3 regions of the Nocardia sp. CS682 genome follow, and region 1 is predicted to be linked to each of the others. Evidence: riboswitches for the same ligand, from Rfam matches in the RefSeq annotation. Region 1 holds a riboswitch; each other region holds the start of a gene.
The links. Region 1 has a riboswitch for cobalamin ahead of DMB37_RS36340 (ABC transporter substrate-binding protein). Riboswitches for the same ligand answer to the same signal wherever they lie in the genome.
Positions count from the first base shown of each region.

Region 2: another riboswitch for cobalamin. It lies ahead of DMB37_RS23250 (CbtB-domain containing protein); the one in region 1 lies ahead of DMB37_RS36340 (ABC transporter substrate-binding protein).
Region 3: another riboswitch for cobalamin. It lies ahead of metE (5-methyltetrahydropteroyltriglutamate--homocysteine S-methyltransferase); the one in region 1 lies ahead of DMB37_RS36340 (ABC transporter substrate-binding protein).

Region 1 covers NZ_CP029710.1:8,025,643-8,032,449, forward strand. The annotation lists gene DMB37_RS36325 (OsmC family protein) at 1-119, shown strand, start outside; gene DMB37_RS36330 (ATP-binding cassette domain-containing protein) at 76-2,310, opposite strand; gene DMB37_RS36335 (ABC transporter permease) at 2,307-3,281, opposite strand; gene DMB37_RS36340 (ABC transporter substrate-binding protein) at 3,289-4,866, opposite strand; cobalamin riboswitch at 4,881-5,070, opposite strand; gene DMB37_RS36345 (hypothetical protein) at 5,143-5,841, shown strand; partial or broken gene DMB37_RS36350 (LacI family transcriptional regulator) at 5,857-6,054, shown strand; gene DMB37_RS36355 (DUF4190 domain-containing protein) at 6,018-6,629, shown strand.
Region 2 covers NZ_CP029710.1:5,149,866-5,156,672, reverse strand. The annotation lists gene DMB37_RS23265 (A/G-specific adenine glycosylase) at 86-982, shown strand; gene DMB37_RS23260 (alpha/beta fold hydrolase) at 1,005-1,751, opposite strand; gene mhuD (mycobilin-forming heme oxygenase MhuD) at 1,846-2,160, shown strand; cobalamin riboswitch at 2,232-2,397, shown strand; gene DMB37_RS23250 (CbtB-domain containing protein) at 2,425-2,619, shown strand; gene DMB37_RS23245 (CbtA family protein) at 2,610-3,401, shown strand; gene DMB37_RS23240 (hypothetical protein) at 3,437-3,985, shown strand; gene DMB37_RS23235 (OsmC family peroxiredoxin) at 4,111-4,551, opposite strand; gene DMB37_RS23230 (multidrug efflux SMR transporter) at 4,742-5,062, opposite strand; gene DMB37_RS23225 (FMN-dependent NADH-azoreductase) at 5,064-5,711, opposite strand; gene DMB37_RS23220 (TetR/AcrR family transcriptional regulator) at 5,882-6,484, shown strand; gene DMB37_RS23215 (ABC transporter permease) at 6,537-6,807, opposite strand, start outside.
Region 3 covers NZ_CP029710.1:2,319,154-2,325,960, reverse strand. The annotation lists gene metE (5-methyltetrahydropteroyltriglutamate--homocysteine S-methyltransferase) at 1-2,152, opposite strand, end outside; cobalamin riboswitch at 2,304-2,494, opposite strand; gene DMB37_RS10390 (glycosyltransferase family 2 protein) at 2,763-3,638, shown strand; gene DMB37_RS10385 (pyruvate carboxylase) at 3,754-6,807, shown strand, end outside.

The sequences.
Region 1 (6,807 bases):
CGGATCTTCAGCACCGCGAGCGCGCCCTCTCCCTGCACGAACGCGCCCACGAGCTCTGCTTCATCGCCAATTCGGTCAACTTCGAACTTCGTTGCGAGCCTGAAGTTCTGGGGACCTGAGTGTCTCGCGCGGCAGGGCGGTAGCGACCTCGCCGAGCGGCAGGATCGAATCGGCGAGGCGGTCGATGACGGCGTCCTGGTGACTGATCACTATGAGGGCCAAGCCTTTGCGGCGCAGCTCGTCGAGCAGTTCGAGCACGAGATCTTGCGTGTCCGGGTCCAGTGACGACGTGATCTCGTCGCAGATCAGGATGCGCGGTTCGGCGGCGAGGGCACGGGCAATGGCGACGCGTTGTTGCTGGCCGCCGGACAGGTGATGGGGGCGGCGCAGCGTCAGGTGGTCGTCCAGGCCGACCGCCTGGAGCAGGCGGTGGGTCTGGTCGCGTGCGGCGGGGGAGTCCATGCCGTGGAGCAGGCGCAGCGGGCGACCGATCTGGCTGCCGATGCGATAGGACGGGTTGAGTGAGGTCGCGGGGTGCTGGAAGACCAGTTGAATGGCGCGACGGTGATCGATGGTTCGGCGATCGACGCTGGAATGCAGTGGAGCGCCGTCGAGTTCGACCAGACCGCGAGCGGGTGCGTGCAGGCCGGCCAGCGCCCGGGCGACCGTGGTCTTGCCCGCGCCGGAGCGGCCCGTGATGGCAAGGCACTCGCCGGGATGCAACGTGAAGGAGACGCCATCCACGACCGGCCGGGAGTTGCGGTGTGTCACGGCGAGGCCTTCGACCCGAAGCATCGGTGCGGCTTTCGGGCGGAATGCGCGCGAAGGTGTTGCGGCCGGGGGCTTCTGGTCGTGGCACGGTGCGATCGCGACGACCTTGCCCCGGTCCAGCTCCAGTACCTCGTCGATCAGCGGTGCGATCGTGGGCAGATCGTGCGTGATGACGAGCAGCGTGGTGCTGTCCTTGATTTTGCGCAGCGTCCGCAGCAGTTGGTCGCGGGTCTGCGCGTCCAATCCGGTGGTCGGCTCGTCCAGCACCACGAGTGCGGGCTTGCCGAGCAGTGCCATCGCGAGCAGGACCCGCTGCTGCTGACCGCCGGAGAGCTCGTGGGGGAAGCGTCGCCGGAACTCGCGATCATCGGGCAGATCCACTTCGCGTAAGGCCTGAGCGACCGGGTCGGCACCGGATGTGCCCCGCAGGCGGGCGATTTCGCGCAGGGCGGTGCCGATGCGCATGGCCGGATTCAAACCGGTCGAGGGGTCCTGCGGCACATAGCCAACGGCTCCGCCGAGGCCGACCGTTCCCGAGGCCGTCAGCCCGGCGGGTAGCGCGCCGAGCACCGCCAACGCGAACGTGGTCTTGCCCGCTCCGGACGGACCGACCACGGCCAGACCGCGCCCCGGTGGCAGGCTTAGCGAAATATTCTCCAGTACAACAGTTCCCGAGGCATCGCGGACCGAGAGTCCGTCGACGGTCAGACCGTCCGCCGTAGCAACTGCCGAAAGACCCGACGCCGCCGGTCGATTCACCTCGAAGGCCCGGTCGGTGACCATATTGACCGACACCACCAGCACCATGATCAACAGCGCCGGCGCGAGCACCGCCCACGGCTGCACGCCGAAACCCGGCCGATTCTCGGTGATCATGAGCGCCCAGTCGGGGGAGGGCGGGCGAAGTCCGAGTCCGAGGAAGCCGCTGACCGCGACCATCGAAATGCTCGCCGACATCCGCACTCCCGCATCGGCCAGCACCACCGATCGCAGATTCGGCAGCACCTCGACCACCGCGAGGCGCCACAGCGGTTCACCCCTGGCCCTGGCCGATTCCACGTACCCGGTGGTGGCGAGTTCCAGTACGCAGGTGCGGACGATCCGGATGATCCAGGGCACCGAGGCCAGCGCCGCGGTCACCACGATCGCGACCGGGCCGGCCCCCAGCGCGGTTGCGATCACCGCGAGCAACAGGAACCAGGGCACGACGACGATCGCGTCGACCGGGAGCATGATCCAGCGGTCCAGTCCGCGGCGCAGACCCGCGAGCAAGCCGAGCCCAAGCCCGAGTGTGTACGCGACGATCAGCACCAGCCCGGCGAGCGACAGCAGCGGCAGCCCGCCGTGCAGGACCCGCGACAGCACATCCCGGCCGACCACATCGGTGCCGAAGAGATGGCGGCCCGTCGGCGGCTGGAACGGAGGCGCGACCACCGCGGTCGGCGCGTACGGCGCGAAGACCGGGCCGAGCACCACGAGCAGCAGCACCACCACGGTGACCAGCAGCCAGCCGGAGCGAAGCCGGCGTCGCGCCGTCATGCTCGCTCCGTCAGGGCCAGCTGCCGGGCCCGCGGACTCACCAGCAGGGTCAGCAGATCGGCGATCAGGTAGATCGCGATCCCGACCGCCGCCATCAGCACCGCGGCCGACTGGACGAAGGGAAAGTCGCGAGCCGAGATGGCGCGCAACAGTTCCTGCGACAGACCCGGATAGTTGAACAAGGTCTCCACCACCGCGACGCCGCCGATCAACCCGACGACCGAACCGGCGAGCGGATAGAGGGACGCCGACACCGCATTGGGTGCGACATGCCGTAGCAGCAGCCGCAGCCCACTGATGCCGTTGAGCCGCGCGGTCCGAATGTAGTTGCCTGCCATGACTTCCGCGGTCTGCGCCCGCACCATGCGCACCGGGTGCGGTGCCAGCCCGATCAACAGGCAGGTCACCGGCAACACCAGGATCTCCGGCCGCTGCCACGCGTTCATGCCGCTGGGCAGCAGCGAGACGGCGGGCAGCAGGTGCAGCGACAGCGACACCGTCGCCACCAGCAGCACACCGAACACGAAGGACGGCACCGATTCCGCCGCCAGCGCGACCGCACTGATCACCCGATCAGTCCGGGTTCCCGCGCGGGCTCCGGCCACGAGTCCGAGTGCGAGTGCCAGCGGGATCAACAGCGCGGCGGTGAGCAGCGCGAGGGTGACACTGTTGGTCGCGCGGCCGAGCAGGACATCGCTCACCGGCCGCCCCGAGATCAGCGAATGGCCGAAATCGCCCTGGAGGAAGGCGAACAGCCACTCGGCGAAGCGCACCGGTGCGGGCCGGTCCAGTCCGAGCTCGGCGCGCAGCGCGGTCAGCTGCTCCGGCGAGGGGTCGCCGCCGCCGTCGCGCGACAGCAGCACCGTTGCCGCGTCCGAGTCCAGTGCTTCGAACAACCAGAAAACCGCGAGCGCGACGGCGAACAGCACGCCGATCCCACCGCCGACCCGCCGTGCGATATATGCGATCACGGCGGTGCTACGTCGCCAGCCAGGTGGTGGCGTAGTTGGCCCAGTCGTCGGTGCCGGGCACCCCGTTACGCACACCACGCACATGGTTCTTCGCCGCGTCGGGCCGTTTGGCGAAGCTGTGCAGGATGTACCCGCCCTCGTTCCAGAGTTCTTCCTGGAGTTCGTGATACAGCGTTCGGCGGCGTTGCGGGTCCATAGCGGCGCGCGCCTCGGCGAACTTCGTGTCCCATCCCGGCCGCCGCCAGCCGGTGCCGTTGCTGGGGGAGGTGCTGGTCATGGTCTGGCCGTAGAAGTAGTCGAGACTGTAGTTCCACCAACCGATGTGCGACAGCGGTGCTTTACCGCTGACCTGGGAGAAATAGGTGTCCGCCGGCACCGACTCCAGCCGGATGTCGATCCCGGCGGCCTTCGCGTGCTCGGCGAACAATGTCGCGGAGTCGAGCATGCCCGGCGAGCCGTCGGCGGTCGGCAGCGTGACCGTCAGATTCTCTTTGCCCGCCTGCCGCAACAGCTCTCGCGCGCGCTGGGGGTCATAGGTTCGCTGTGGCAGACCATCGTTGTAGAAGGGCGCACCCTTGCCGTAGACGTCGTTGCCGACCTCGGCGTAGCCGTAATACACCGAATCGACCATGGCCTGTCGGTTCACGGCGAGGCGCATGGCCTGCCGGACTCGCACGTCGTCGAACGGCGGTGTGTCCACGCGCATCTGGAACGCGCCCATCAGGCCTGCGGGCGGGACCACCACGGTCGTACCGGGGTCGCGCTCCAGGGTGCGCGCTTGCAGGTACGAGATCTCGTGCACCACATCGGCTTCGCCGGACAGGAAGGCGTTCACCCGTGCCTCGGTCTCCGCGATCTGGATGATCTCCACCTCGTCGAGCAGGGGGCGCCCGTCCCAGTATCGATCGTTGCGCCGCAACAGGGTTCGGTCGCCGGGCGACCACCGCTGCAGGGCGAAAGGACCGGTGCCCACCGGCAGCGACGACCCATCGATGGTGCCGGTGCCGTCCTTCACGATGTAGCAGTACCAGCCCGCCAGCACCGAACCGAAGTCGGCCAGCGGCGTTTTCATCGTCACCAGCACGCCGAGATCACCATCGGCGCGAGTGCGCGACATATCGATGTTGGCGAGATCGCCGGACGACTTCTTGGCCGGGTCGAGCATCCGCTCGAAACTCCACAGCACGTCCCGCGCCGTCAGCGGCGAGCCGTCGCTGAACACCACGCCCCGGCGCAGATTGATCCGCCACTGGCTGCCGTCGTCGTTGGGCTCCAACGACTCCGCGAGCCGGTACCGCAACGTCAAATCGTTGTTGTAGGCGACGAGCTTGTCCCACACGTTCTTCGACACCGCACCACCCGCCGAACTACCGGCCTCGTGCGGATCGAGCACGTCCGCGCTCGCCGACCGCCCCGCGATCACCGACCGCAGGCGTCCGCCCGCTCGCGGTGGTCCGTCCGGGGCTGTCGGGCCGCCCTCAGTGCCGCAACCCGCGAGCAGCCCGCCCAGCGCGAGCGCACCCGCGCTCCCGAGCAGAAAGGAACGGCGACCGAGCCCGGGCCGCACCGCTGTGTACTTGTCCATTGCCATCCTCGTGGGTGAGATCCCGGTATCACGGCGCAGGTATCCTGGCTCCCGGATCAACGCTCCCCGCCGGTCTTCCAACCTGGGTAGGCCGTGACCATGAATCGGCGGATCGCTCCTCGGTGACAGTTGCGGGACAGCCCCGGATTCGCACCGGTGTTCCCTACGCCGGATTCAGACCATACCGTCTGCTATTCCGAACGCCCTCCACCAGCCGGGTCGCGGTAGGTTCGGGTATCCGGGATGCGCGTGCCTGGCAACCTGGATGATGGGCGAATGCTCCCCACCGACCAGCTGGCCCAGGCAGACCGTCGCCCAGCGGTGATCGATACGCCCCTCGGCACCGTCGAGTTCTCCGTCACGCTCGCGTCGGACGTGCTACCTGCCGCGTCGAATACCCTGTGGCGCTTGGCGAACGGTTCACATCTGCACCGGTGGCGGCACCGGACCGCAACGGTCGATCTGTTGCTCGGCGGCATCGACGTCAAGCCTTGGGACGGCGGCGCACCGGTCCCGGTATGGGCCGGGATCTGGCAGGTGCAGGCGCGCGCCGAGGTGTCCGGGCTGGTCGTCTCGGCCGAACTGACCGATCTGCCCGCCGGAGCGAACGGCGGCCAGGACTCCGCCGAATGCCTCGCCGCGGTGAGTGTCGAGAACGAGCACTTCATGGTGTCGATCGGCGGCCCGGATTCGGAGCTGCTCGGTCTGCAGGCCGCGGACGGTCGGCTGATGCCCGCCGGTTGGGCACACCTGCTGCCGGTCGGCGCGGACGACACCACCTCCGAATACGGTGTGCGCTACACGGATCCGGCCCGAATCGCGTGGCACCTGCCCGGCCTGGCCGCCGGGGAGGTGGCCAGACTGTGCATCGCGTGCGCCTGGTGTCCCCGCGACGACGATCGACCCGCAGCCTGGTACGCGGTCGACATCCCGCTCGACACCGCCTACCTCCACCTCATTGCCGAGCCGACCTGATCGGCCGCGAGTGCGCTCGGTCGCGCCATCCCTGGCGAACTTGCCGTAACCGGGTGGGACGATGCCGCGGTAGCCGCGCGGCTCGACATCACCACCGTCGCGCAATCATTGCGCGAACAGGGCGCTTTATGCGCCCACGCCGCGCTCGGGCAGCGGCTCGACTCCCGCGCCGAGCCGTGGTCGATTATCCGGCGCTCCAGCACGCGGCATTGACCATTCTTTCGATAAGGCTGCGTGTGGCACGCGTGCGCTCGGCTCGAATTTCATTAGCATTCGAGAGGTCATCGAACGGGCGCAGTGGAAACCGACGCAAAGAAAGGACAGCCATGACGGAGGAATTTCCCCCCGGATATACCGCACCGGGTCAGTATCCGCCGCCGGTCCCGGGGTCTCATCGGCGGCCCGACGGCAAGGGCCTGGCCATCGCGGCGTTGGTGCTGGGTATTGTCGCGCTGCTCACCTTCTGGACCGTGATCGGTGGCATCCTGTTCGGCCTCGCCGGACTCGTCATCGGCATCATCGCCACGGTACGGGCTCGTAAGGGCGCCGCCGATGGTTCTGCTATGGCAATAACGGGCTTGGTTTTGAGCATTGTGGCGTTGGTCGTGACGGCGGTAGCCATCGCGGCCGGCTTCGCACTTTTCGGCTTCATCGGTGGTGACGACTTCACCGACTGTGTGAGCGACGCTGGTAACGACCAAGCGAAAATCGATCAGTGCGAACGGGATTGGCAGCAGACGGTGGAGAACAAATTGAGCGTCACCATCAGCCCGCAGCCGACCAACTGACGCGTTTGTTCCGCTCATCGATGATTCGTCGCGCGCCGGAATGGATCTCGTCAGGACAGCTTCGCTGAGCAGTGTGTAAGACACCGACTTGCCGATGAGCGCGTGGCGCAGTGCCCGCGCTCCGGCAGGCGGTGCACCACCGCGTGACTACTGCACCGCGGGTCATTGCGCTCGGATG
Region 2 (6,807 bases), 2.9 Mb from region 1:
TCATTGTGCACAAGGCTCGTGTTACCAGCCAGTTCGTTTGGTTACAGGTCGGCAAATACCGACCGGCAGCAGTAGGACAGGAACAGTGAGGAAAGCTCCGAACAGCATCGATGCGGACGTGTTGCTCGACTGGTACGCCGAGACCGCGCGCGACCTGCCGTGGCGTCGGGCCGAGGTCACCGCGTGGCAGATCCTGATGAGCGAGATCATGCTGCAGCAGACGCCGGTGGTCCGGGTCGAGCCGATCTGGCGCGAGTGGGTGGCGCGCTGGCCGGTGCCGTCGGCGATGGCGGCCTCCTCGCAGGCCGAGGTGCTGCGGGCCTGGGGCAAACTCGGCTATCCGCGCCGCGCGCTGCGGCTGCACGAGTGCGCCAGGGTGCTCGCGGCCGAGCACGGCGACGAGGTGCCCGCCGATGTCGAGGTGTTGCTGAGCCTGCCCGGCATCGGGGCGTACACCGCGCGCGCGGTCGCGTGTTTCGCCTACGGGCAACGGGTTCCGGTGGTCGACACCAACGTGCGCCGGGTGGTCGCCCGCGCCGTGCACGGGCGAGCCGAGGCCGGAAACCCGTCCTCGCGCGACCTGCCGGAGACCGAAGCCCTACTGCCGCAACAGATCGACCGCGCCGCGGTGTTCTCGGCCGCGCTGATGGAGCTGGGCGCGACCGTGTGCACCGCCCGCACACCGGACTGCACCCGCTGCCCGCTGCCGACCTGCGCGTGGGTCACCGCGGGCCGCCCGGCCTCCGAAATCGTCCGCCGCACACAGAAATACGAGGGCACCGACCGCCAAGCCCGCGGCCGCCTGCTCGACGTACTGCGCGGCGCGACCGGCCCGGTGGAACGGGTACGGCTGGATCTGGCGTGGCCCCGCGACCCCGGCCAGCGGGCCCGCGCGCTGGACTCGCTGCTGGTCGACGGGCTGATCGAGCAGACCGTCGACGGCCTGTTCGCCCTCGCCGGCGAAGGGGGCGCCGGCGCCTGACCGTGTGCGGCGGTGCCGAGCGTTATGGGTTCAGGACGCGGCGGAGGAAACGTTCGACCTCGGCGCGGTAGTGGTCGGGTTGATCGTCGTGCACGAGATGCGCTGCGCCGGTGACGAGTACGTGCTCGGCATCGGGATGAACCTCGGCCATCCGACGCATCTGGCCCGGCGGGGTGATGGTGTGCTCGCCCTCCAGCAGCAGGGCGGGCACGCGGATGGCATGCCACTGCGGCCAGAAGTCGCGACTGCCCCATTCCTCGGAGATATCGCGGAAAGTCGCGACCGAGCCGTGCAGCCGGTAACCGTCCGGACCGTGCTCGAACGAGTTCAGGAAGTACCGCCCGGCGACCGGCCCGAAGAACTTCAGCACCGCCGCCGCGTCCGGAAACGGTTGCGGCCACGCCTCGATCATCGCCGCCCAGTCCGCCGCCGTGCGGCCGGTGAAATCCGGGGCGATGTCCTCGATCACCAGCGCGCGCACCCGACCGGGGTGCGTCGCGGCGAAGACCCAGCCGTGCAGCGCGCCCATCGAATGCCCGATCACCACCATCGGCTCGGTGATGCCTGCGGTGGCGGCGGCCAGATCGGCGACGAAGGCCTCGGTGGTCAGCTCGGCAGGCGCCGGTCTGCCGTGCCCGGCGGCATCGAAGGTGTAGACGTGGCCGTAGTCGCGCAGCCAGTCCAGTTGGTCGTGCCAGGTCCGGGCGCTGCCCATCAGTCCGTGCAGCAGCAGGATCGGCACCCCCGCTCCGCCTTCGTCGTGCAACACCCCGCCGATTCTGCCGGGCTCGCGCGTGGCGTGCGCACTGCCCCCGGATACGGCCCATACCGAGTGGCCGCTCGCGGGTCGTATTGTCGAGGCCATGGCTGTTGTGAAGATCAACGCGATCGAGGTTCCCGAGGGCGCAGGCCCCGAGTTGGAGAAGCGGTTCGCCCACCGTGCGCACGCGGTCGAGGGTTCGCCCGGCTTCCTCGGCTTCCAGTTGCTCCGGCCGGTCGCCGGGGATAACCGGTACTTCGTTGTCACCCAGTGGGATTCGGAAGAGTCGTTCGCGGCCTGGCGGGACGGGCCCGCGCGCGAGGCGCACGCGGGTGAGCGGCAGAAGCCGGTCTCCACGGGTGCTTCGCTGCTCGAATTCGAGGTGGTTCTCGACGTGGCCGCGAAGCCGGCGAGCTGACGTAGTTCAGGGATGGCCGGGTGGGCCGGCCTGCCCGGCGACTCGCCCGACGGCGGGGCGCGGTCCGCGCTGGTCATATTGACGTCGGGTGCCTCCAGGTGTCACAGTTCGAAGGACAAAACGCGAGGGTGATGCGGTAATCCGGTGTGATTCCGGAGCGGTCGCGCCACTGTGTTCCATGCATCGAGCCCCTGGGTGCCGGACAGCCAGACACCGGCACCCTCGCCCCCATTCGACGGGACGCGCATCCCTAGGAGGACTCGCATGGCTATCGCGCATTCGCCGAGCCGGGCAACCGATTCACTCGCCACTGTGCTCGTCACGGTAGGTGTCGTTCTTCTCGCATTGCTCACGCTGTACCTGGTCGGCTTCGACCAGGGCGTCATCTCGCGCAGCGGGATGTACCTGCACGAGCTGATGCACGACGGACGTCACCTGCTGGGGCTTCCGTGCCACTGATTGGTTCGCTCAAAACCCTTCTACTGCGCGGACTATTGGCAGGCTTGATCGCGGGCCTGCTGGCCGCATCGGTCGGCTACTTCGTCGGCGAGCCGAAGGTCGACGCCGCCATCGCCATCGAGGAAGCCGGTTCCGCCGCGGATCATCCGCACGGCGCGGAACCGGAGGCGAGCGGCGGACATTCGCACGGCGGCGAGGAAGAACCACTGGTCAGCCGCGCGGGGCAGAAGGCGGGACAGTTCCTCGCCCTCGGCCTGGCCGGCCTGGCGCTCGGCGCGATCTTCGCCTCGGTCGCGCACTTCGCGCGGCGCTACACGACGTTCTCCGGGCCAAAACTCGCACTCGCGCTCGGCCTCGGCGGCTGGGCCGCGATCGTCGCGGTGCCGTTCTTCAAATATCCGGCGAACCCGCCCGCGGTCGGTGATCCGGACACGATCAACCAGCGCACCCTGCTGTGGTTGGCGGCGGTACTGCTCGGCCTCGTGGCGGTCGGTGTCGGCGTGTACGTCTACAAGGTGCTGCGCGGGCGGTTGAGCATGCTGCGGCTGATCGCCGGAGTCGCCGCGTTCGTCCTCGTCACGGCGGTGGGCTACATCCTGCTGCCCGGCGTGGACGAGGTGAAGGCGGACTTCCCGGCCAGCCTGCTGTGGCAGTTCCGGGTGGCGTCGCTGGCCCAGACCGCGACACTGTGGGCCTGCCTGGCCCTCGGCTTCGCCGCACTCACCGAATTCGCCACGCGCACTGATACTCCGGTACGAGAGTCGATCGCTACCGCGGGCTGATCCGCATCCGGAAGACGAGGGGCAGTGTCGGTGTCATGACCGACACCGCCCTTTCTCTTTGGCCCGCACCGCTTCGTTCGGGTGCGCCCGTCGAGCCGCCACGCGCCATCCGCATCGCCTACCTCGGCTTGGTCGCCGCACTGCTCGCCGGGGTCGCCGAGGCTATTGTTCAGATCGCCGCACTGCTCGAACGTGAAGAGGTCGACGTGGCGGGCCTGGCGACGGGTCTCGCCATGCGGCTGGGCATCTACCTGGTCGTGCTGCTGGTCGCCATCCGGATGACGCACGGCGCCCGCTGGGCCCGGCTGGTACTGACCTTCGGCATCGGCGTGATCGGCCTGCTGTCACTGGTCATCGAGCCGCTGGCCGCGCTGCTGTCCGCCGACAAGATCGGGGACCTGTTCGCGAATATCACGGTCGAATCCGCGACGATCGGCCTGTTCCGCGCGATCCATATAGTCGCGGTCCTGGTCGCCATCCCTGCCATGTACCACCCGGAAGCCCGTCGCTTTTTCTCCCCCGCCTCTCCGAGTCTTCAGGCCAGGCTCACGCACAACGGCAGTGACGTTGGCGGCCGGCGGTAATCCGGCAGGTGGGTTAGCTGGTACCCGACGAGTTACCCATGTAGTCACGAAATCTGTTGTCACCTAATGCGACTGCCCGGCTCGCGCACGAGGATGCGCAGGCCGGGCAGTTGTGCGCGCTGAACTCAGGCCAGGGCCGCGTCGAGCAGGATGTGGTCGACGCCCGCGAGCGCCTTGCTGACCGGGCAGCCCGCCTTGGCGGCCTCCGCGGCGGCGGCGAAGGCATCGGCGTCGATACCGGAGACCTTGCCGCGGACGGTCAGCTTGATACCGGAGATCCGGAAGCCGCCGGCCGGGTCGGGGCCGAGGGTCACGTCAGCGGTGACGTCCAGGCTCTCCGGGGTGCCGCCCGCATTGCCGATCTGCGCCGAGAGCGCCATCGCGTAGCAGGACGAGTGCGCGGCCGCGATGAGCTCCTCGGGGCTGGTGGTCCCGTCGGCCTCGTCGGCGGAACGCTTGGGGAACGACACGTCGTACTTGCCGACCCCGGAACTGGCCAGCTCGACCTGCCCCGACCCCTCCTGAAGAGAGCCGGTCCAAGCGGTACGCGCGGTACGTGTAGGCATTAAAATCCTTTCGCTGGTAAGCAATTTCCGATGCAGCCCCCGAGCTTAGCCAGCCCGCCGCCCCACGTCTCGGGGTCAGACTAGAGCGCCGCATTAGCAACCTAAGCGACGCGGCGCAGGCGTGATCTGTCCCCGATAAGTGGCCTCGCAGCACGAAACATGTTGCCGCGTCGACGCTTCGGAGTCCTGCCTATTCCGGATTGGTGACCCGCGCCAGCACGATTCCGCCGAGGATCAGCGAGAGCGCTAGCACCCGCCCCGCACTGAGCGGGTCCTTGTGGACCACGATCCCGAGGCCGATGGCCCCGATCGCGCCGATTCCGGTGAAGACCGCGTACGCGGTACCGACGGGCAGCGTCTGCATGGCCCTGGACAGCAGGTACACCGCGGTGACGCCGAGCACGAAGCAGATCACCGTCGGCACCAGCCGGGTGAAGTTCTCCGTCGGTTTGATGCTCTGCGACCAGACGATCTCCACCAGGCCCGCGATACCGAGCAGCACCCAGTTCATGTCAGTACTCCTTCGCGAGGGCGCGAGCGGTCTCCATCGCCAGCGCGTAGGACTCGTCGTGCTTGCCGCGCAGGTGTGCCAGCGCGGGATCCTGCCTGGCATTGGCCAGCTCCGCATTCACGAAAACGGTGTCCTGGACGGCGAAGTGGCCCGCGAAGAAGTCCCGCAGGAAACGCTCCTGATAGTCGAAGGCGGCCTTCGGAGCGCCGGGTGAGTACGCGCCGCCCCGGGCGGTCATCACGACGAAACGACGGTGCCCCAGCGACATTCGCGGGAAGGTCACCTGGTCCAGCCAGGCCTTGAGCGAGGCCGGAATCGAGTAGTTGTACATCGGGGTGCCGATCAGGATGACGTCCGCGGCCAGCACCTCGGCCAGCAGCGGCTCGACGATCGCCCAGGCCGCGGCCTGCTCCGGTGTGCGCACCAACTCGGCGAGCCGGTCCAGGTCGGTGCGGTCCTGCGCGAGCACCGCATCGCACAACTCGGTCCACGCCGCGTCGATGAACGGCACCGGTTCGGCCGCCAGGTCCCGGTAGCGATAGCCGCCGTCGGGGTTCTCGGCGCGCCAGGCTTCGGCGAACGCCGTGCTCAGCTCCCGGCTGATCGAACGGGTGCGGGCGCTCGCATCCAGGTGCAGCAGATTGCTCATGGTCAGACCTCACTCTGTGGTTCATGTCGTCGATGCGGGCATCGACCTTTGCCGACGCCTCGAACTACTCGGCATCAAATGGACAACATGTCCACTTGATGCCGGAACCGACCATAGCCACAAGCGGACATGCTGTCCACTTATCTGAGAAATCCGGTACAGTCAGCGGCATGACCAGCCACAAGGATCTGCTCACCGGGCAAGCGGCACCTCGCGCCGCCGTCCCCGAGCGCGCGGACGCGGCACGCAACCGGGCCAAGGTGCTGGCCGCGGCCGCCGAGCTGTTCGCCACCCGCGACCCGCGCACCGTCACCATGGACGACATCGCCAAGGCGGCGGGCGTCGGCCGGGGCACCCTGTACCGCCGCTACCCGGACACGAGTTCGATCGCCGTCGCCCTGCTCGACGAACACGAGCGGGCACTGCAAGAGCAGTTGCTCGGCGGCCCGCCACCGCTCGGCCCCGGCGCGCCGCCCGCCGAACGACTGGCCGCCTTCTACGCCGCGATGGTCGAATTGCTGGACGCGCACGCGGATTTGGTGCTCGGAGCGGAAACCGGCGGCGTGCGGTTCGCGACGGGCGCTTACGGGTTCTGGTACGCCCATGTGCGAGCACTGTTGGTGGCAGGCAAGATTCGCGAACCCGACGCCCTCGTCGATCCACTCCTCGCACCCTTGGCGGCGGAGGTGTACCAGCAGCAACGCAGCCGAGGCCTGGCCTCCGCGCAAATCGCCGACGCACTGGGTCGACTCGCCCGCTCGGTGCTGGGCTGACAGCCGAAAGCCGACGGTGGTTGCCCACCAACGGCTTTCGATCCAGGGTCGGTCACGCGAGATCGCGGCTGCGCATCAGCCACAAGGTCCCCGCCACGAAGACCACGATGTAGCACCCGAGCACGACCAGCGCTTCGGTCCGCGACAAGATGTCGAGCACACCGGGCGTCCCGGCACCCACCGTCCGCATCGCGCCGGCCAGGGAACCGGCGGCGGTGCCGGGCAGGTGATCGGTGATCACCGCGATCGGCGCGAAGATGGCCGCGACACCGCGCAGCAGGTTCTCCACCACCAGCACCCAGACCAGTCCGAGCCCGACGGCC
Region 3 (6,807 bases), 3.2 Mb from region 1:
CTTTCAGCGCCGCACGCAAAGACGTGGTGATCTCCGCCACGCTGGGCACCCGGGGCGAGTGGATGTCGTACACACCCGGCCCGACACCCAGATCGAAGCCCGCCGCGTTGAGGTCGTCGAGCACCTCCATCCGGGAGCGCGCCGCCTCGATCGAGGTCACGTCGGCGTCCAGCCCGGCGATCGCGTCGATCACCTCGCCGAACTCCGAGTAGCAGAGGTGGGTGTGCACCTGGGTGGCGTCCGAGACGCCGGAGGTGGCGATCCGGAACGCCTGCACCGACCAGTCGAGGTAGGTCTGCTGGTCGATCTTGCGCAGCGGTAGCAACTCCCGCAGTGCGGGCTCGTCCACCTGGATGATGCGGATACCCGCGGCCTGCAGGTCCACCGTCTCGTCCCGGATGGCCAGCGCGACCTGCCGCGCCGAGTCGCCGAGCGGCTGGTCGTCGCGCACGAATGACCAGGCGAGGATGGTGACCGGTCCGGTGAGCATGCCCTTCACCGGCTTGTCGGTGAGCGACTGCGCGTAGCTGATCCAGTCGACGGTCATCGGCGCAGGCCGGGTCACGTCGCCGAACAGGATCGGCGGGCGCACGCAGCGCGAACCGTAGGACTGCACCCAGCCCTGCTCGGTGGCGGCGAAGCCGTCGAGCTGTTCGGCGAAGTACTGCACCATGTCGTTGCGCTCCGGCTCGCCGTGCACCAGCACGTCCAGGCCCAGCTTCTCTTGCAGCGCAATGACATCGGCGACCTCGGCACGCATCCGGCGGATGTACTCGGCCTCGTCGATCTCGCCCTTGCGCAACGCCGCCCTGGCCAACCGGATCGCTGAGGTCTGCGGGTACGAGCCGATGGTCGTGGTCGGCAGCGGCGGCAGTTGCAGCCGTTGTTGTTGCAGCACACGACGTTCCTCGGCGGGCGCGCGCCTGCTCGCGTCCGGGCCGAGCGCCGCCAGCCTGGCCCGCACCTGCGCGTCGTTGAGCCGTGGGTCGGACTGCCGCGTAGCCAATGCCGCACGCACCTCGGCCAATTCGGCGCTGATCGCCTCGGTGCCCTCGGTCAGCGCGGTCGCCAGCAGCCGGACCTCGGCCACCTTCTCCGTGCCGAACGCCAGCCAGGACCGGAGGCGATCGTCCAGCCCGGTCTCCGCGGCGAGCGTGTACGGCACGTGCAGCAGCGAGCATGAGGTCGAGACCGCCACCGACGCGGCGCTGCCGAGCAGGGTGCCCAGGGTGGACAGTGCCTGGTCGAGATCGGCCCGCCACACGTTGCGGCCGTCGACCACGCCGGCCACCAGCAGCTTGCCTGCCAGGGCAGGGACGCCCACCACATCGGAGACGCTGGTGCCTGCGGTGAAGTCGAGCGCGATGCCCTCGATGTCGGTGCCCGCCAGCGCGGTCAGTGCGGCGTCGGGATGGCCGAAGTAGGTGGCCACCAGGATCGCGGGGCGCTGCGACGACGCGGACAGTTCGGTGTAAGTGCTACGCACCAGGTCGATTTCGTCGTCGGTGAGGTCGGTGACCAGCGCAGGCTCATCGATCTGCACCCAGCCGACCCCTGCCTCGGCCAGCAGCCGGAGCAACTCGCGATACAGCGGGACGAGCTCGCTGAGCCGGTCCAACGGTGCACCGCCGGTGGCCTTGGCCAGCTTCAGGAAGGTGATCGGCCCGACCACCACCGGGCGCGCGTTCGCGCCGAGCTCGGCCGCCTCGCGCACCTCGTCCAGCAGCTTCGCCGGGTTCAGCGAAAACACGGTGTCCTGGCCGATTTCCGGCACCAGATAGTGGTAGTTGGTGTCGAACCACTTGGTCATCTCCAGCGGTTCCACCGTGTCGGTGCCGCGGGCGGCGGCGAAGTACCGATCCAAGGAATCGGCGATCCCGGCGACCCGCTGCGGCAGTGCGCCGAGCAGCTGGGCGGTGTCGAGCACCTGGTCGTAGTACGAGAAGGTGCCCACCGGGATCGAATCCAGGCCTGCCGCTTGTAATTCGGTGAGCTGGGCGTGGCGCAGCTCGCGCGCGACGGCGTGCAGCTGCCCGGCGTCGATCTTGCCCGCCCAGTAGGCCTCGGTGGCCCGCTTGAGCTCACGCCGCGGTCCGACCCTAGGTAGCCCGAGAACCGTTGCGGTGAACGGTGTCTGATTTACAACAGTCACGTTGTCTCTCCAGTGCTGGTGTCGTAGGCCGACGCCATACGGGCTGCGCGGCTACCGAGATACGCCAGGAGATTTCAACAAACTAGAGCCCGACATATCAGTACTGGTAGAACCGCGCGCCCAGATCCACGAGGCGGTGGCCGCCGGATACGGCGTATCCGACACGGCTGGCAGGTCTTCGGACTCACAGGCACCGGCCTCGCGGCCGACCTACTGGCCGTCGCTTCCCGGGCGTCGTGCCCAGTGCATGTGACGGCGGTCGTTCCTGCTCACCGCTGCGGGACAGTCCCGGATTCTCACCGGGTTCCCTCTCGCCCGGCCACCCTCTCGGGGCGGTCGAACTCGACTCCGCTGCGCGACGACGGGGCTCCATCTCGTACGCGCCGCAGTGAACCAGCTGCACCTACGAGCATAGGGCGCGCGGCGCGGTGGTGGACGGCCGGGCGGGGGAGCGGTGGTCTTCGATCATTTGCCCATCACTGTTTGGTCATTTGACCAAGTCTGTGAGGAAGCCCACGGAACTCGGGTGTAGCCGCCCTTTCCGGAATGCGTTTAAGGTTGTCCCCTCGGGGGAGGGCTCCCGCGTGGGGAAACGATTGCAGGAGTACGCGTGGTGACTGAACGGTCGGTATCGATCGTCATTCCAACCTACATCGGGACGGCCGACGGCCTGGATCTACTCGATGTCCAACTAGGCGCCTTGACGCGTCAAGATTATAGGGGGGAATTCGATGTCGTCATAGCCGACAACGGATCCCCGATCGATGTGAAACTCCATATCGAAACTCATCCGCTGCACGGACGCCTCGAACTGCGTTATGTGGACGCGTCGGGGACCTCCGGTGCGGCATTTGCCCGTAATGTCGGCGCTTCGCAAGCCACCGGCACGATCCTGTTGTTCTGCGACCACGACGACCAGGCGCATTCCAATTGGGTCAGCCGCATGGTCGAGTTCCTGGACGAGGGTTACGACCTGATTTGCTCTGCGGTCGAAGGTGATTCGCTCAACGCGGCCAATCCGCGCCACGTCGCCAACATCCCGGCGCCTGACAAATTCCAGCCGACCGGCGTTTATGCACCTGTGATCATCGGGACCAGCATGGCGTGCCGGGCGGAGGTGTATCGGAAGCTGGGCGGCCAGGACACCAGCTACGCCGCGAACGAGGATCTCGAATTCGGCTGGCGGGCCCATCGCGAGGGATACCGTCTCGGATATCTGCCCGAGGCGCTCGTCGCCTATCGATACCGGCAGGGCTTCCGTCCCGGATATCGGCAGGGACGCAGCCGAGGCATCGGCCTCGCCCGGCTGAATGCGGAATTCCCGAACAATGGGTTGCCGGAAATTCACCTGCCCGAAGTCTTGTTACGCATGATTCGTCTGCCATTCACTCGCGGATTGGTTGCCGAGGAGCGCGGACTGATGATCGGTCTCGCCGTCGGTCAGTTCCGCGGCGGGCTCCGGCATCGGACGATGCACTGGATCTGACAGTGTGACGCGCGGATGAACGCATCTTCGCAACGCCGCCGGACGGCGTTGTGAAGATGCTTGCGAAGGGCCCTTCCGTGTCTGTGAGGCGGGTGGGTCCGGGTACCTTAGGCCAATGTTCACGAAAGTCTTGGTTGCCAATCGGGGCGAGATCGCCATCAGGGCCTTCCGCGCGGCCTACGAGCTCGGCGTTGGGACGGTGGCCGTCTTCCCGTACGAGGACCGCAACTCGGTCCATCGAACGAAGGCGGCCGAGTCCTACCAGATCGGTGAACAGGGGCACCCCGTCCGGGCGTACCTCTCGATCGACGCGATCGTCGACGCGGCCAAATCGGCGGGCGCCGACGCCGTCTACCCGGGCTACGGCTTCCTGTCCGAGAACCCGGACCTGGCGGCGGCCTGCGCCCGCGAGGGCATCACCTTCATCGGCCCGTCCGCCGAGGTGCTCGAGCTCGCAGGCAACAAGGCGCGGGCCATCGCGGCGGCCAAGGCCGCCGGGCTGCCGGTGCTGCGGTCCAGCGCGCCGTCCGCCGATGTGGACGAGTTGCTTGCCGCGGCACAGGAATTGGACTATCCGATCTTCGTCAAGGCGGTAGCAGGCGGCGGCGGGCGCGGCATGCGCCGGGTCGCCGACGCCGAGCACCTGCGCGAGTCCATCGAGGCCGCGTCGCGCGAGGCCGAGTCGGCGTTCGGCGATCCCACCGTCTTCCTCGAGCAGGCCGTGGTGAACCCGCGCCACATCGAGGTGCAGATCCTGGCCGACCAGCAGGGCAATGTGATGCACCTGTTCGAGCGCGACTGTTCGGTGCAGCGCAGGCACCAGAAGGTGATCGAGCTCGCGCCCGCGCCGAACCTGGATCCCGCACTGCGCGACCGCATCTGCGCCGACGCGGTGGCCTTCGCCAAGGAGATCGGCTACAGCTGCGCGGGCACCGTCGAGTTCCTGCTAGACGAGCGCGGCAACCACGTCTTCATCGAGATGAACCCGCGCATCCAGGTCGAGCACACGGTGACCGAGGAGATCACCGACGTGGACCTGGTGCAGGCGCAGCTGCGCATCGCAGCGGGCGAGACCCTCGAACAACTCGGCCTCAGCCAGGAGACCGTCAGCATCCGCGGCGCCGCGATGCAGTGCCGGATCACCACCGAGGACCCGGCCAACGGCTTCCGCCCCGACACCGGCCGGATCACCGCCTACCGGACTCCGGGCGGCGCGGGCATCCGGCTCGACGGCGGCGCCAACCTCGGCGCGGAGATCGGCGCCTACTTCGACTCGATGCTGGTGAAACTCACCTGCCGCGGCCGCGATTTCGGCGCCGCGGTGTCGCGGGCCCAGCGTGCGCTCGCCGAGTTCCGCATTCGCGGCGTCACCACCAACATTCCGTTCCTGCTCGCGGTGCTCGACGACCCGGACTTCCAGGCGGGCCGGGTCACCACCTCGTTCATCGATGAGCGCCCGCAGCTGCTCAACCAGCGTGGTTCGGCCGACCGCGGCACCAAGATCCTCACCTACCTGGCCGACATCACCGTCAACAAGCCGCACGGCGAACGGCCGACCACGGTGTACCCGCACGACAAGCTGCCACCGATCGACCTGACCGTCGCGCCGCCGGACGGTTCCCGGCAGCGCCTGCTCCGTCTCGGCCCGGAGGGCTTCGCGCAGGACCTGCGCGCGCAGAAGGCAGTCGGCGTCACCGACACCACCTTCCGTGACGCGCACCAGTCGCTGCTGGCCACCCGCGTGCGCACCAACGGCCTGCTCGGCGTCGCCGGGCACGTGGCCAGGCTGACCCCGCAGCTGCTGTCCATCGAGGCCTGGGGCGGCGCGACTTACGATGTGGCGCTGCGCTTTCTGTACGAGGACCCGTGGGAGCGCCTCGCCGCGCTGCGCGAGGCGGTGCCGAACATCTGCCTGCAGATGCTGCTGCGCGGCCGCAACACCGTCGGCTACACGCCCTACCCGGAGAAGGTGACCCGCGCGTTCGTCTCCGAGGCGACCGCCACCGGCATCGACATCTTCCGCATCTTCGACGCGCTCAACAATGTCGACCAGATGCGCCCGGCCATCGACGCGGTGCGCGAAACCGGCACGGCCATCGCGGAAGTCGCGATGAGCTACACCGGCGATCTGTCCAACCCGGACGAAACGCTCTACACGCTGGACTACTACCTCAAGCTGGCCGAGCAGATGGTGGACGCGGGCGCGCACGTGCTCGCCATCAAGGACATGGCCGGGCTGCTCCGCGCCCCCGCGGCCGCCACCTTGGTTACCGCGCTGCGCAGCAACTTCGATCTGCCGGTGCACGTGCACACCCACGACACCCCGGGCGGTCAGCTGGCCACCTATCTGGCCGCCTGGCAGGCGGGTGCCGACGCGGTGGACGGCGCGAGCGCCGCGATGGCCGGAACCACCAGTCAGCCTGCGCTTTCCGCGATCGTCGCGGCCGCGGCGCACAGCGAGTACGACACCGGCCTGAACCTGCAGCACGTGTGCGACCTTGAGCCGTACTGGGAGGCGCTGCGAAAGGTGTACGCGCCCTTCGAGTCCGGGCTGCCCGCCCCGACCGGCCGGGTCTACACCCACGAGATCCCCGGCGGTCAGCTGTCGAACCTGCGCCAGCAGGCCATCGCCCTCGGCCTCGGTGATCGATTCGAGGAAGTGGAAGCGAAATACGCTGCGGCGGACCGGCTGCTGGGCCGCCTGGTGAAGGTGACCCCGTCGTCCAAGGTGGTCGGCGACCTGGCGCTGGCCCTGGTCGGCACCGGCGTCGACATCGAGGATTTCGCCGCCGACCCCGGCCGCTACGACATCCCCGACTCGGTAATCGGCTTCCTGCGTGGCGAACTCGGCACCCCGGCGGGTGGCTGGCCGGAACCGTTCCGCAGCCGTGCGCTGGCCGGGCGCGGCGAGGCGAAGCCGGAGACCCCGCTCACCGCCGAGGACGAGGCCGGGCTGGCCGGCACCTCGGACGAGCGCCGCGCGACGCTGAACCGGCTGCTCTTCCCCGGCCCCACCGCCGAATTCAACGCGCACCGGGAAAAGTACGGCGACACCATGGGTCTGTCGGCGAACCAGTTCTTCTACGGACTGCGCCAAGGTGAGGAACACCGGGTGCAGCTGGAGAAGGGCGTCACCCTGCTCATCGGCCTGGAGGCCATCTCCGAGCCG